One region of the Leptothrix sp. (in: b-proteobacteria) genome, then DNA from elsewhere that is predicted to be linked to it. Evidence: predicted binding sites of a transcription regulator. Region 1 holds the regulator's gene; each other region holds the start of a gene.
The links. The regulator LexA, encoded in region 1, represses DNA repair genes until DNA is damaged. The targets are predictions, from matches to a motif close to ACTGTATNNNNATACAGT.
Positions count from the first base shown of each region.

Region 2: AC5IG3_RS16565 (PA0069 family radical SAM protein) is a predicted target of LexA. The motif match lies at 1,951-1,968, and genes of this name have one in related genera.
Region 3: recA (recombinase RecA) is a predicted target of LexA. The motif match lies at 1,685-1,702, and genes of this name have one in related genera.

Region 1 is NZ_CBDFPH010000011.1:57,882-62,089, reverse strand. Features, by position in the region: gene phbB (acetoacetyl-CoA reductase) at 1-690, shown strand, start outside; gene mnmH (tRNA 2-selenouridine(34) synthase MnmH) at 733-1,791, opposite strand; gene AC5IG3_RS14720 (hypothetical protein) at 1,822-2,073, opposite strand; gene lexA (transcriptional repressor LexA) at 2,225-2,911, opposite strand; gene AC5IG3_RS14710 (asparaginase) at 2,960-3,946, shown strand; gene AC5IG3_RS14705 (organic hydroperoxide resistance protein) at 3,958-4,208, opposite strand, start outside.
Region 2 is NZ_CBDFPH010000011.1:432,530-436,737, forward strand. Features, by position in the region: gene AC5IG3_RS16560 (acyl-CoA dehydrogenase) at 1-669, opposite strand, end outside; gene AC5IG3_RS16565 (PA0069 family radical SAM protein) at 783-1,949, opposite strand; gene AC5IG3_RS16570 (sensor domain-containing protein) at 2,250-4,208, shown strand, end outside.
Region 3 is NZ_CBDFPH010000001.1:355,213-359,420, reverse strand. Features, by position in the region: gene AC5IG3_RS01445 (response regulator) at 1-498, opposite strand, end outside; gene AC5IG3_RS01440 (AEC family transporter) at 675-1,625, shown strand; gene recA (recombinase RecA) at 1,743-2,792, shown strand; gene recX (recombination regulator RecX) at 2,776-3,234, shown strand; gene sucC (ADP-forming succinate--CoA ligase subunit beta) at 3,401-4,208, shown strand, end outside.

The DNA.
Region 1 (4,208 bases):
ACCGCCATCTGCCAGCGCCTGCACAAGGAAGGCTTCAAGGTCATCGCCGGCTGCGGCCCGAGCCGTGACTTCGTCAAGTGGATCGACGAGCAGAAGGCGCTCGGCTACACCTTCTACGCATCGGCCGGCAACGTCGCCGACTGGGACTCCACCGTCGAGGCCTTCACCAAGGCCGTGGCAGAGCATGGCCCGATCGACGTGCTGGTCAACAACGCCGGCATCACGCGCGACCGCATGTTCCTGAAGATGACGCCCGATGACTGGAAGGCTGTCATCGACACCAACCTCAACAGCATGTTCAACGTCACCAAGCAGGTGGTGCCGGGCATGGTGGAAAAGGGCTGGGGCCGCATCATCCAGATCTCGTCGGTCAACGGCGAGAAGGGCCAGGCCGGCCAGACCAACTACTCGGCGGCCAAGGCCGGCATGCACGGCTTCACGATGGCTCTCGCCCAGGAAATGGCCTCCAAGGGCGTGACCGTGAACACCGTCAGCCCGGGCTACATCGGCACCGACATGGTCCGCGCCATCAAGCCGGAAGTGCTGGAGAAGATCGTCGCCACCATTCCCGTCAAGCGCCTGGGCACGCCCGACGAGATCGGCTCGATCTGCGCCTGGCTTGCGGGCGAGGACTCCGGCTTCACCACCGGCGCAGACTTCAGCTGCAACGGTGGCCTGCACATGGGTTGAGGGCGAAATGCGCTCAAGAAAACCGGCCTCGGCCGGTTTTTTTCATGGCGCGATCAGAAGTCGCGCCGCGCGGGTCAGGTCCTCGGGCGTGGCGGTTTCCAACTGCACGGTCGGCGCCTGGGCCAGCCCCTCGTAGTGGTTGCTGAGCGACTTCATGTAGCCTGGGTCGTAGTGGCGCAGCATCAGCTCGTCAAACACCTCGGCCATCTGGCCGGCGCGCGCTGCGTCTTGCCAGGCTTTGACCTGTTCCTTGCCGCGCAAGCTCACCAGCGCATCCAGCTGGCGGCACAGGTGTTCAGGATCTTTGACCAGAAAGTCATAGTCCTCCAGCAGCAACTGCAGCCGGCTGGGCTGGGGCAGGTCGACCAGCAGGCAGCGGCCGCGCTGCATCAGCGTCTCGATCAGCATGTCGGGCACGCGGATGTGGCCGATCTTCTTGCTCTCGCTCTCGACGTAGACCGGACGCGCCGGGTCCAGCTGGCGCAGTGCGCTCCAGACGGCGCTGTCCATCGCTTTCTGGCTGGGCTGCTGGTCGCCCGGCACCAATCCGAGCACCGAGCCGCGGTGGTGGGCGAGCGCCTCCAGGTCCAGCACCTGCGCGCCTTCAGCCCGCAAGGCCTGCAGCAGGCGGGTCTTGCCGCTGCCGGTCTTGCCGCACAGCACGCGCCAGTCGAAGCGGGCGGGCAGTTCATCCAGCTCTTGCCGGACGACCGCGCGAAAGCCCTTGTAGCCGCCGTCGAGCACGGTGGTCTTGAAGCCGATGCGGTCCAGGAACCACGCCAGCGTGCCGGAGCGGTCGCCGCCGCGCCAGCAGTAGACCAGCGGGCGCCAGTTGCGCGGCAGCGGGCCGGTCCAGCGGTCGATGTGGTCGGCAATGTTGCGCGCCACCATCGCTGCGCCCATCTTGCGGGCCTCGAAGGCGGAGACCTGCTTGTAGTCGGTGCCGACCAGGCGACGTTCCTCATCGTCGAGCACCGGCCAGTTCACTGCGCCGGGCAGGTGGTCGAGCGCGAATTCGCTGGGTGAGCGCGCATCGATGATGGCGTCAAAAGGGGTGGTTTCGGCCAGCACCTGGCTGGCATGGAGGCGTTGCAGAGACATGGCGTGATTGTCTGCGCAGCGCGGGCGTTTTCAGCGTGCGGCTTGTGCCTGCTGGTGAATGAGTGCGTCCAGCGCATCGCAGACCTCGTTCATGCGGCCGCTGATCACGGTGCGCCGTGCGTCGCGCGGATCGATGCTCAGGCGCAGCACCGGGGCATGTCGTGCGGCGGGCCGGTTGACGGCAAAGAGCGCCGTGCTCAGGGCCATGTGTCCCTGCAGCAGGGCGGCGCCGGGCATCGTCAGCGGGCGGCGGCTGAGAAAACGAAGCAGTGAGCCGGTCATGGTGAGTCTCCTGTCAGGCGATCATGGAAAACGTTCGATGCCTTGATCTCGACGGACCACCGCAAAGCTTGATGCCATAAATGAAAAATTTGGAGGCTGCTTTGCGACTTACGCACGGCAGTTGACCCGACCTGCTGGTTGCAGTCGATCTTCAGACCAGCAGGGTGTTGCGAATCAGGCCGACCGCGAGACCTTCGATGACGAAGTTGGCCTCGTCCTTGACGTGAATGATGTCGAAGTCGGGGTTCTCGGGCACCAGTTCGATGCCGTTCTTGCTGCGCCGGAAGCGCTTGACCGTGACCTCGTCGTCCAGCCGTGCCACGACGATCTGTCCATTCTTGGCCTCGCTGACCTTCTGCACGGCGAGCAGGTCGCCGTCCAGGATGCCGGCGTCGCGCATGCTCATGCCGCGCACCTTGAGCAGGAAGTCGGGCTGGCGCGCAAACAGGTGCGCTTCCACCGTGTAGCTCTGGTCGATGTGCTGCTGCGCCAGGATCGGGCTGCCGGCGGCCACGCGGCCGACCAGCGGCAGCGACAACTGCGCCAGGCTCGCCAGCGGCAGGGTGAACTGCTCGCCGATGCCCTTGGCGCGTGACTCGTTGATGCTGCGCAATATGTCAGACTTGAGACGGATGCCGCGCGAGGTGCCGCCGATCAGCTCGATCACGCCCTTGCGCGCCAGCGCCTGCAGGTGGTCTTCAGCGGCGTTGGCTGACCGGAAGCCGAGCTTGGTGGCGATCTCGGCCCGGGTGGGCGGGGCGCCACTGCGCTCGATGGCGCTCTGGATCAGCTCCAGAACCTGCTGCTGGCGTGCGGTGAGTTTGGGGCTGTGTTCCAAGATGTTTCCCTTTAATCTGAGGCTGTATTTTTATACAGCACAACAAGAATGACAAGCACTGTGGCTTATTCAGCGGAATTCGAAAGTTCTTCTGCCCCGGCGTCATGTCTGGTGGTGCTGGGCACCGGCGGCACCATTGCCGGGCGCTCGCGCCACGCGGCGGACAACGTCGGCTACAAGGCGGCCGAGCTGGATGTGGCCGATCTGGTCGCGCAATCCGGGCTGGCGCAGCGCCTGCAGACGGGCTTGCGGCTGGAGTTCGAGCAGGTCGCCCAGCTCGACAGCAAGGACATGAGCCATGCGGTGTGGCGCCGGCTGGCCGAGCGCAGCCAAGCCCATCTGGCCCGGCCCGAGGTGGTCGGCGTGGTCATCACCCACGGCACCGACACGCTGGAGGAAACCGGCTACCTGCTGCAGCGCGTGCTGGCGCCCGTCAAGCCGCTGGTGCTGACCGCCGCGATGCGACCCGCCACCGCCTTGCACACCGATGGCCCGCAGAACCTGCTCGACGCGCTCACGCTCGCGGCCACGCCCGGCGTGCATGGCGTGCTGGCCTGTCTGGCGGGCTGCATCTGGGCGGCCGATGAGGCGCGCAAGGTCCATCCGTACCGGCTGGATGCCTTCAACGCCGGGGATGCCGGTGCGCTGGCGTATCTGGAAGAAGGGCGCTTGCGGCAGTTGCGGCCCTGGCCGGGCGGGCAGGCGCTGGGCGTCGAGGTGCTGGCGCGCGAGATCTGGCCGCAGGTCGAGATCATTCACAGCCACGCCGGCAGCGACGGTGCGCTGGCGCAGCTGGTGGTTGACGCAGGGGTGCAAGGCCTGGTGGTGGCCTGCACCGGCAATGGCACGGTGCATGACGACCTGCTGGCCGTGCTGCAGCGCGCGCGCCAGCGGGGCGTGGCGGTGCTGCGGGCCTTGCGGGGTGGTGCGGGCAGCATCGTCGAGAACGCCGAGGCCGCCTTGCCCCACGCCGGTGCCTTGACGGCAGCGCAGGCGCGGGTGGAGTTGCTGCTGCGCCTGCTGGCGCAGCATTGATCAGCGGCTGGTCAGACCACCGTCGTCAGCGTGACGTCGATGTTGCCGCGCGTGGCGTTCGAGTACGGGCAGACGATGTGGGCAGCTTGCACCAGCTCTTCGGCCACGGCGCGGTCCACGCCCGGCAGGTTGATGGTCAGTGCAGCCTGGATGCCGAAGCCGGTGGGGATCGGGCCGATGCCGATGTCGGCGCTGATGGTGGTGCCGGCCGGCACAGGCACCTTCTTCTGGCCGGCGACGAACTTCAGCGCGCCCAGGAAGC
Region 2 (4,208 bases), 370 kb from region 1:
GATTTCGCCGGTGATGCTGGCGCGCAGGCCGACCTTGCCGTGGATGGCCGGCGCGCTCAGGCCCTTCCAGCCTTTCTCGAGCACGAAGCCGCGGATCTGGCCTTCATCGTCCTTGGCCCAGACGACAAAGACGTCGGCGATCGGGCTGTTGGTGATCCACATCTTGGCGCCGGTGAGGCTGTAGCCGCCGTCGACCTTGCGGGCGCGCGTGACCATGCTGCCGGGGTCGGAGCCGTGGTCGGGCTCGGTCAGGCCGAAGCAGCCGATGAATTCGCCGGTGGCCAGCCTGGGCAGGTATTTCTGCCGGGTGGCTTCGTTGCCGAAGGCGTGGATCGGCACCATCACCAGCGAGCTTTGCACGCTCATCATCGAGCGGTAGCCGGAGTCGACCCGCTCGACCTCGCGCGCCACCAGGCCGTAGCAGACGTAGTTGAGACCCGCGCCGCCGTACTGCTCAGGGATGGTGGCGCCGAGCAGGCCGAGTTCGCCCATCTCGCGGAAGATGCTGGCGTCCATGCGCTCGTGGCGGAAGGCTTCGAGCACGCGCGGCTGCAGGCGGTCCTGGCTGTAGGCGCGGGCGGCGTCGCGCACGGCGCGTTCGTCGTCGCTCAACTGGGCGTCGAGCAGCAGCGGGTCCTGCCATTGGAAGGAAGCGTGGGAACGGGCCATGCGGATCTCCTGGTTGCCGGGGCGGTAGAACGTGATGTCGCCATTGGACTGCAAACAGCTGTGCCGAAACTGTCACGCGCTTGACGCCTCAGGGTCAGCCCTCAGGTCCGCCCTTAAAACAGCTCGCCCTGCGGGTCGTGCGCCGGCTTCTGGCGCTGTACCGGCAGCGGCGCCGGCCGGATGAAGGCCGAGAAATCGAGCCGGGGCACCTCGCGCGTCAGCCCGACACGCGCCGCGCCCTTCTCCATGCGCTGGCCGATCAGCGCGGCCCAGACGCCCGAGCCCTTCATGCGCAGGCTGAAGTCGGCGTCGTAGTCGCGGCCGCCGCGCATCTCGCGCAGGCGGGCCATGACGCGCTCGGCCCGATCCGGAAAGTGCTGCGCCAGCCAGTCCTGGAACAGCGGCTTGACCTCCCACGGCAGGCGCAACACCGTCCAGTGCGCGCTGCGGGCGCCGGCCTGAGCGGCGGCGGCCAGGATCTGCTCGATCTCGGGCTCGTTCACGAACGGGATCACTGGCGCGACGTTCACGCCGACCCAGACCCCCGCATCGGTCAGCGCCCTGATGGCCGCCAGCCGCCGCGCCGGCGAGGCCGCACGCGGCTCCAGGATGCGCGCCAAGCCGGGGTCGAGCGTCGTCACGCTGATGAACACCAGCACCTGCTGGCGCTGCGCCATGGCCGCGAGCAGGTCCAGATCGCGCACGATGCCGCCCGACTTGGTGACGATGGAGAGCGGGTGGCGGCACTCATGCAGCACCTCCAGGATCGAGCGGGTGATGCGCACGCGGCGCTCGGCGGGCTGGTAGGCATCGGTGGCCGAGCCCAGGTTGATGGGCTGCGGCACGTAGCCCGGCCGTGCCAGCTCAGCCCGCAGGCGCTCGGCGGCGTTGACCTTAGCAACGATCCGGGTCTCGAAATCCAGCCCCGGCGACAGGTTGAGGTAGCTGTGCGTGGGCCGCGCGTAGCAGTAGATGCAGCCGTGCTCGCAACCGCGATAAGGGTTGACCGACAGGTCGAACGGCACGTCGGGCGAGTCGTTGCGGTTGAGGATGCTGACCACGCGCTCCTCGCGCACCGCGGTGGCCGTGGGCGGCGGTGGTGCTGCGGCATTCGCCGCAAAGTCCTCCATGCTGCCCCAGCCATCGTCGGCCGTTTCGCGCTGGCGCGACTCGAAGCGGTGGGCAATCTGCCAGCCGGTGCCGCGGCCTTTGGGTACGACCGAGTGACGCAGCGGATCAGAAACGGCCGATGAAGAGGACGGGATGATGAAGGCTCTCATAACTGTACAAATATACAGTTTTTGATGACCAACCCTCAACCGGTCTTTGATAAGCCACCACGCCTGAAATTGCAATTTCGCAAGAAACAGCAATTTCGTAAGTGTGCGGTTTGTTTTGAATCAAAAGCTGTGCATTTAGGTTGGCTTTCCCAGGCTTTGCGGCATGGCGGCACCGAATCATCCCGTGACTAGCACTGACAATTTGTCACAAGTGGTGCCATTCGATCGGTTGTCACGCCGGCATCGGCACCGTCTGCAAAGGGGAGTCATGAAAAAGAAATCTCGACCGGGGACATCACGGTGATCCCCTCCACGCTGGTTTTGGCGCTGGTGCTGCTGTTGGTTATGGTCGGCTTCGGGCTGATCGCACGCCTTGAGTTCCTGCGCCTGCGCGTGCAGCAAACCCAGGCCGAGAGCGACGGCCGGCTGCGCGCCTTTGCCTCGGCCATTCCGGATGTGTCGTTGCTGCTGGACCGCGAGGGCCGCTACCTGGACGTGTTTGGCCCCGAGGACAAGCTCACCGCACCCAAGGCGCAGCTGATCGGCCACCGCATCAGCGACTTCTTCCCGCCGGATCAGGCCCGCGTCTTTCTCGACCTGCTGGCGCTGGCGCTGGACACGCACCAGACGCAGAGCTGCGAGTTCATGCTGCAGTTGCCGACGGGCGTGCGCTGGTTCGAGGGCCGCGTCAGCGCGGTGCCGGGCCAGAACATGGCGGTGTGGATCAGCTTCGACATCAGCCTGCGCAAGGCCGCGCTGCTGCGCGTCGATGACCTGACGCGGCTCTACAGCTTCCTCAGCCAGGTCAACCAGGCCATCGTGATGACGCGGGAAGCCAGCGAGCTGTACCGGCGCATCGCCCAGGCGGCCATCAGCCACGGCCACTTCCGCGCGGCGGCGGTGCTGCAGGTCACCGACGGGCTGGCCGACTTCACCACCGCCGAGGCGCCCTTCCAGCTGACGTGCAGCAGCGGCGACCTGCCCTGGCAGGACACGCCAGCCTGGTTCGAGGCCACCGCCCGCCAGGCCCAGCACAGCGGCGTACTGGCCTGGCAGCACGATGAACACCTGGAGCTTGGCGCCGTGGCCTTGCCGCTGCGCTGCCGCGGTCAGGTCGTGGCGGTGCTGATGCTGATGCGCGACCAGCTCGACCCGACCGACCGCGAGGAACAGACGCTTTTCACCGAAGTGAGCGCTGACCTGAGCTTTGCGCTCGACCAGATCCAGAGCACGGTCGAGCGCACCGAGTACGAGGGCCGCATGCGCCTGCACGCCGCCGCGCTGGAGAGCACGCAGGACGGCGTGATGGTCACCGACCTGCAGCCGCGCATCGTCTCGGTCAACCGCGCCTTCACCGAAATCACCGGCTACACCGAGGCCGAGGCGCTGGGCCGGATGCCGCGCATGCTGCAATCCGGCCGGCAGGAGACCGGCTTCTACGAGGACATGTGGCGCACGCTCAAGACGCAGGGCCAGTGGCAGGGCGAGATCTGGAACCGGCGCAAGAACGGCGAAACCTACACGCAGTGGATGTCGCTGAGCACCGTGCGCGATGCCGAGCAACGCCCCACGCACTACGTGGCGGTCTTCACCGACATCACCACCAAGAAGCTGGCCGAGGACAAGCTCTACCGGCTGGCGCACTTCGACCCGCTGACGCAGTTGCCCAACCGGCTGATGGTGCTGGACCGGCTCGACCACGCCATCGACGCCGCCCAGCGCCAGGGCCACGGCGTGGCGGTGATGTTCATCGACCTGGACAACTTCAAGACCATCAACGACAGCCTGGGCCATGGCGCCGGCGACGACCTGCTGCACGCCGTGGCCGAGCGCCTGTCCCAGCGCACCCGGCGCGAGGACACGCTGGGCCGGCTCGGCGGCGATGAGTTCATCCTCGTGCTGGAGCGCCTGCGCCAGCCGCAGGATGCCGCACCGGTGGCGCAGGAGCTGCTGAACCTGCTCAACGCGCCCTTTCTGATCGCCGGGCAGGAGGTCTACGTGCGCGCCAGCCTGGGCATCAGCGTCTACCCGAGCGACGGCACCCATGCGGGCGACCTGGTGCGCGATGCCGACGCGGCCATGTACCAGGCCAAGCGCGCCGGCCGGGGCACTTACCGCTATTACACGCAAGGCCTGACCCAGGCCGCCCGGACGCGCCTGGCGCTGGACACGCGGCTGCAGCGGGCGCTGGAGGCCCAGGAGTTCGAACTGTTCTACCAGCCGATCTACCGGCTGAGCGATCGCCGCATCATCGGCGTC
Region 3 (4,208 bases), on a different contig from region 1:
GCCGGCGCGCTGCAGCAGCACCTCCAGCAGGCTGAGCTCGCGCGCGGACAGGTCGATCATCTGGTCATTGATGTAGGCGACGCGGCCGGTGGCGTCGAAACTCAGCGGGCCATGGCGGATGATCGCGCTGGCTGAACCGAGCCCGCGCCGCGTCAGCGCCCGCACCCGCGCCTCCAGCTCCTGCAGCGAAAACGGCTTGGCCATGTAGTCGTCGGCGCCCAGGTCAAGGCCTTTGACGCGCTGCTCGACCGAATCGGCCGCCGTCAGGATCAGCACCGGCACCGACGAGCCGCGCGAGCGCATCTTCTTGAGCACCTCCAGGCCGTGCATCTTGGGCAGGCCCAGGTCGAGGATCAGCAGATCGAACTCATGGGCGGCGAGCGCCGCGTCGGCCTCGGAGCCACTGCCGACCTGGTCCACCGCATAGCCCGCCGTGCGCAGGCTGCGCAGCAAACCATCGGCCAGAACCTGGTCATCTTCGGCAATCAGGATGCGCATTGGGGGGTGTCTCCTCAGTCTTGTTCGAGACCCGTCTGTCGGCCGACGGGATGAAGCCATTGTAGGAAGCGTGCGCAAGCTGACCATCCGCACTGACCTTGAGATAAGACTGGCGCTGAAGCAGCCCCGCAATTCGCGTCTGGGACACTGTGCGCCCCGCCGCTGCCGACCTGCCCATGCAACAAATCCTCGCCATCACCGGCCCGATCTATCTGCTGATCGCGCTCGGCTACCTGGCCGTGCGCGGCGGCCTGTTCAGCAAGCCCGACATGCGGGTGCTGGGCAAGTTCGTCATCAGCTTCTGCCTGCCGGCGCTGGTGTTCAACGCCTTGTCGCAGCGCAGCCTGGGCGAGATCGTGCATGGCGACTTCCTGCTCGCCTATGCGCTGGGCTCACTGGCCTTGTTGCTGGGCGGCACCTTCTACGCCCGCCGGCTGCGCGGCAAGCCGATGGCGCTGAGCGCGCTGCAGGGCCTGGGCATGGCGGCACCGAACAGCGGCTTCATCGGCTTCCCGGTGCTGCTGCAGTTGATCGGCCCGCCGGCCGCCGTCGCGCTGGCGCTGTGCATGCTGGTCGAGAACCTGCTGATCCTGCCGCTGGCACTGGTGCTGGCCGACAGCAGCGAGCGCCGCAACCTGGCCTGGCACCAGGCACTGCTGCAGTCGCTGCGCGGGCTGCTCAGGAACCCGCTCATCATCGCCATCCTGGCCGGCTTCGCCTGCGCGCTGTTCGGCCTCACGCTGCCCACCACGCTGGCGCGCGCGGTGCAACTGGTGGCGAGCGCATCGAGCCCGCTGGCGCTGTTCGTCATCGGCGGTGCGCTGGTCGGGCTGCAGGTGGGCGGCATGCTGCGCGACGTCAGCGAAGTCGTGATCGGCAAGCTCGTGCTGCACCCGCTGGCCGTGCTGGGCGTCGTGATGCTGCTGCCGCCCATGGACCCGCTGCTGCGCACTGCAGCACTGGTGATGCCCGCCATGCCGATGCTGAGCATCTACCCCGTAATGGCGCAGAAGTACCAGCACGAAGGCTTCTGCGCCGCCGTGCTGCTGGCCGCCACGGTGACGTCTTTCTTCACCCTCAGCGCCCTGCTCTGGTGGCTGGGCAGCGTGCCCGGCGTGGCGCACTGAGCGTGCACTGGGCCCCGCCAGGCTGCGCAGGCAGAATCTGCACAACACCCTGATAAACCACTGTACAAACATCCAGCTTTAGAGATAATGGCACGCAAACCGACGGAGAACACCCCCATGGAAGCCAATCCCAAATCAGCCCTCAGCAGCGAAAAAGCCAAGGCCTTGCAGGCGGCGCTGTCACAGATCGAGAAGCAGTTCGGCAAAGGCTCGATCATGCGACTGGGCGAGGGCGAGGTGGTGGCTGACATCCAGGTCGTCTCCACCGGCTCGCTGGGCCTGGACATCGCGCTCGGCGTCGGCGGCCTGCCGCGCGGCCGGGTGGTCGAGATCTACGGCCCGGAATCCTCGGGCAAGACCACGCTGACGCTGCAGGTCATTGCCGAGATGCAGAAGATCGGCGGCACCTGCGCCTTCATCGACGCCGAGCACGCGCTGGATGCTCAATACGCGCAAAAGTTGGGCGTCAACCTGCAGGAAATGCTGATCAGCCAGCCCGACACCGGCGAGCAGGCCCTTGAGATCGTCGACGCGCTGGTGCGCTCCGGCTCGGTCGACCTGGTCGTCATCGACTCGGTCGCCGCGCTCACGCCCAAGGCCGAACTCGAAGGCGAGATGGGCGACTCCCTGCCCGGCCTGCAGGCCCGCCTGATGAGCCAGGCGCTGCGCAAGCTGACTGCCACGATCAAGAAGACCAACTGCATGGTCATCTTCATCAACCAGATCCGCATGAAGATCGGCGTCATGTTCGGCTCGCCCGAGACCACCACCGGCGGCAACGCACTGAAGTTCTACGCCTCGGTGCGCCTCGACATCCGTCGCATCGGCAGCATCAAGAAGGGCGAGGAGGTCATCGGCTCCGAGACCAAGGTCAAGGTCGTTAAGAACAAGGTGGCGCCGCCCTTCAAGACCGCCGAGTTCGACATCCTCTACGGTGAAGGCATCAGCCGCGAAGGCGAAATCGTCGATCTGGGCGTAGCCGCCAAGATCGTCGACAAGGCCGGCGCCTGGTACGCCTACAACGGCGAGAAGATCGGTCAGGGCAAGGACAACTGCCGCGAGTTCCTGCGCGAGAACCCCGCGCTGGCGCACGAGATCGAGAACAAGATCCGCACCTCGCTGGGCATCAGCCTGCTGCCGGCGCTCACCAGTGGCGAGCCAGGCTAACCAGCTCTCGCTCAAGGGCCGGGCCCTCAAGTACCTAGCCGCGCGGGAGCACTCCCGCGCCGAGTTGCAGCGCAAACTGCTGCCCCACGCCGAAGAGGCCGAAGTCGTCGAGCGACTGCTGGATGAACTGGAGCAGCGCGGACTCCTGAGCGCAGCGCGCTTCGTCGAGTCCGTCGTGCACCGCCGCGCCAGCCGCTTCGGCGCGGCGCGCATCAAGCAGGAACTCAGCAGCAAGGGCGTCGCCGCCGACGTCATGCAAGACAGCCTGGCCCAGTTGCAAACGACTGAACTGGACCGCGCCCGCGAGGTCTGGCGCCGCCGCTTCGGCGAAGCGCCCGCTGACGCCCGTGAACAAGCGCGACACATGCGTTTCCTGATGGCGCGCGGTTTCTCCGCCGAGGTCGCCCGCCGCATCCTGCGCGAAGCAGCGACTCCGGATTGAGCACTGCTGCAAGCGTTTTCCGCCCTGGCGGCAGCGGTTACTACGCAGCGTCATGCGGCAGTGCAGCATGATAAAGTTCTCGCGTTTTTGATTTCTCCGGTGCGTCTTCCGGCCCTGAATCAGGGCCCAGAGGCAGCGTTCTGCCCTCCCAACCTCCCGCCTCCCCATGAAAATCCACGAATACCAAGGCAAGGAAATCCTGCGCCAGTTTGATGTGCCGGTGCCGCGCGGCCATGCTGCGTTCACGGTGCAGGAGGCGGTGGAAGCCGCGCAGAAGCTGGGCGGACCCGTGTGGGTCGTCAAGGCGCAGATCCACGCTGGTGGGCGCGGCAAGGGCGGCGGCGTCAAGCTCGCACGCTCGATGGACGATGTGCGCAAGCTCGCCGAGGACATTCTCGGCATGCAGTTGGTCACCCATCAGACCGGCCCCGAAGGCCAGAAGGTGCGCCGCCTCTACATCGAAGACGGCGCCGACATCCAGAAGGAATACTACGTCTCGCTCGTGACCGACCGCGCCTCGCAGAAGGTCGCCTTCATCGCGTCCTCCGAGGGTGGCATGGACATCGAGGAGGTCGCCCACTCGACGCCCGAGAAGATCGTCACCGAAGTGATCGACCCGCTCACCGGCCTGGGCGCCGAGCAGGCCAGGAAGATTGCTGACGCCATCGGCCTGCCGGCCGACTCGACCGCGCAAGCCGTCACGCTGTTCCAGAACCTCTACCGCTGCTACATGGAGACGGACGCCTCGCTGGTCGAGATCAACCCGCTCAACCGTGACTCCAAGGGCAACCTGATCGCGCTGGACGCGAAGTTCAACTTCGACCCCAACGCCCTCTTCCGCCACCCCGAGATCGTGGCCTATCGCGATCTGGACGAGGAAGATCCGGCTGAAGTCGAAGCGTCGAAGTTCGATCTGGCCTACATCAGCCTCGACGGCAACATCGGCTGCCTGGTCAACGGCGCGGGCCTGGCGA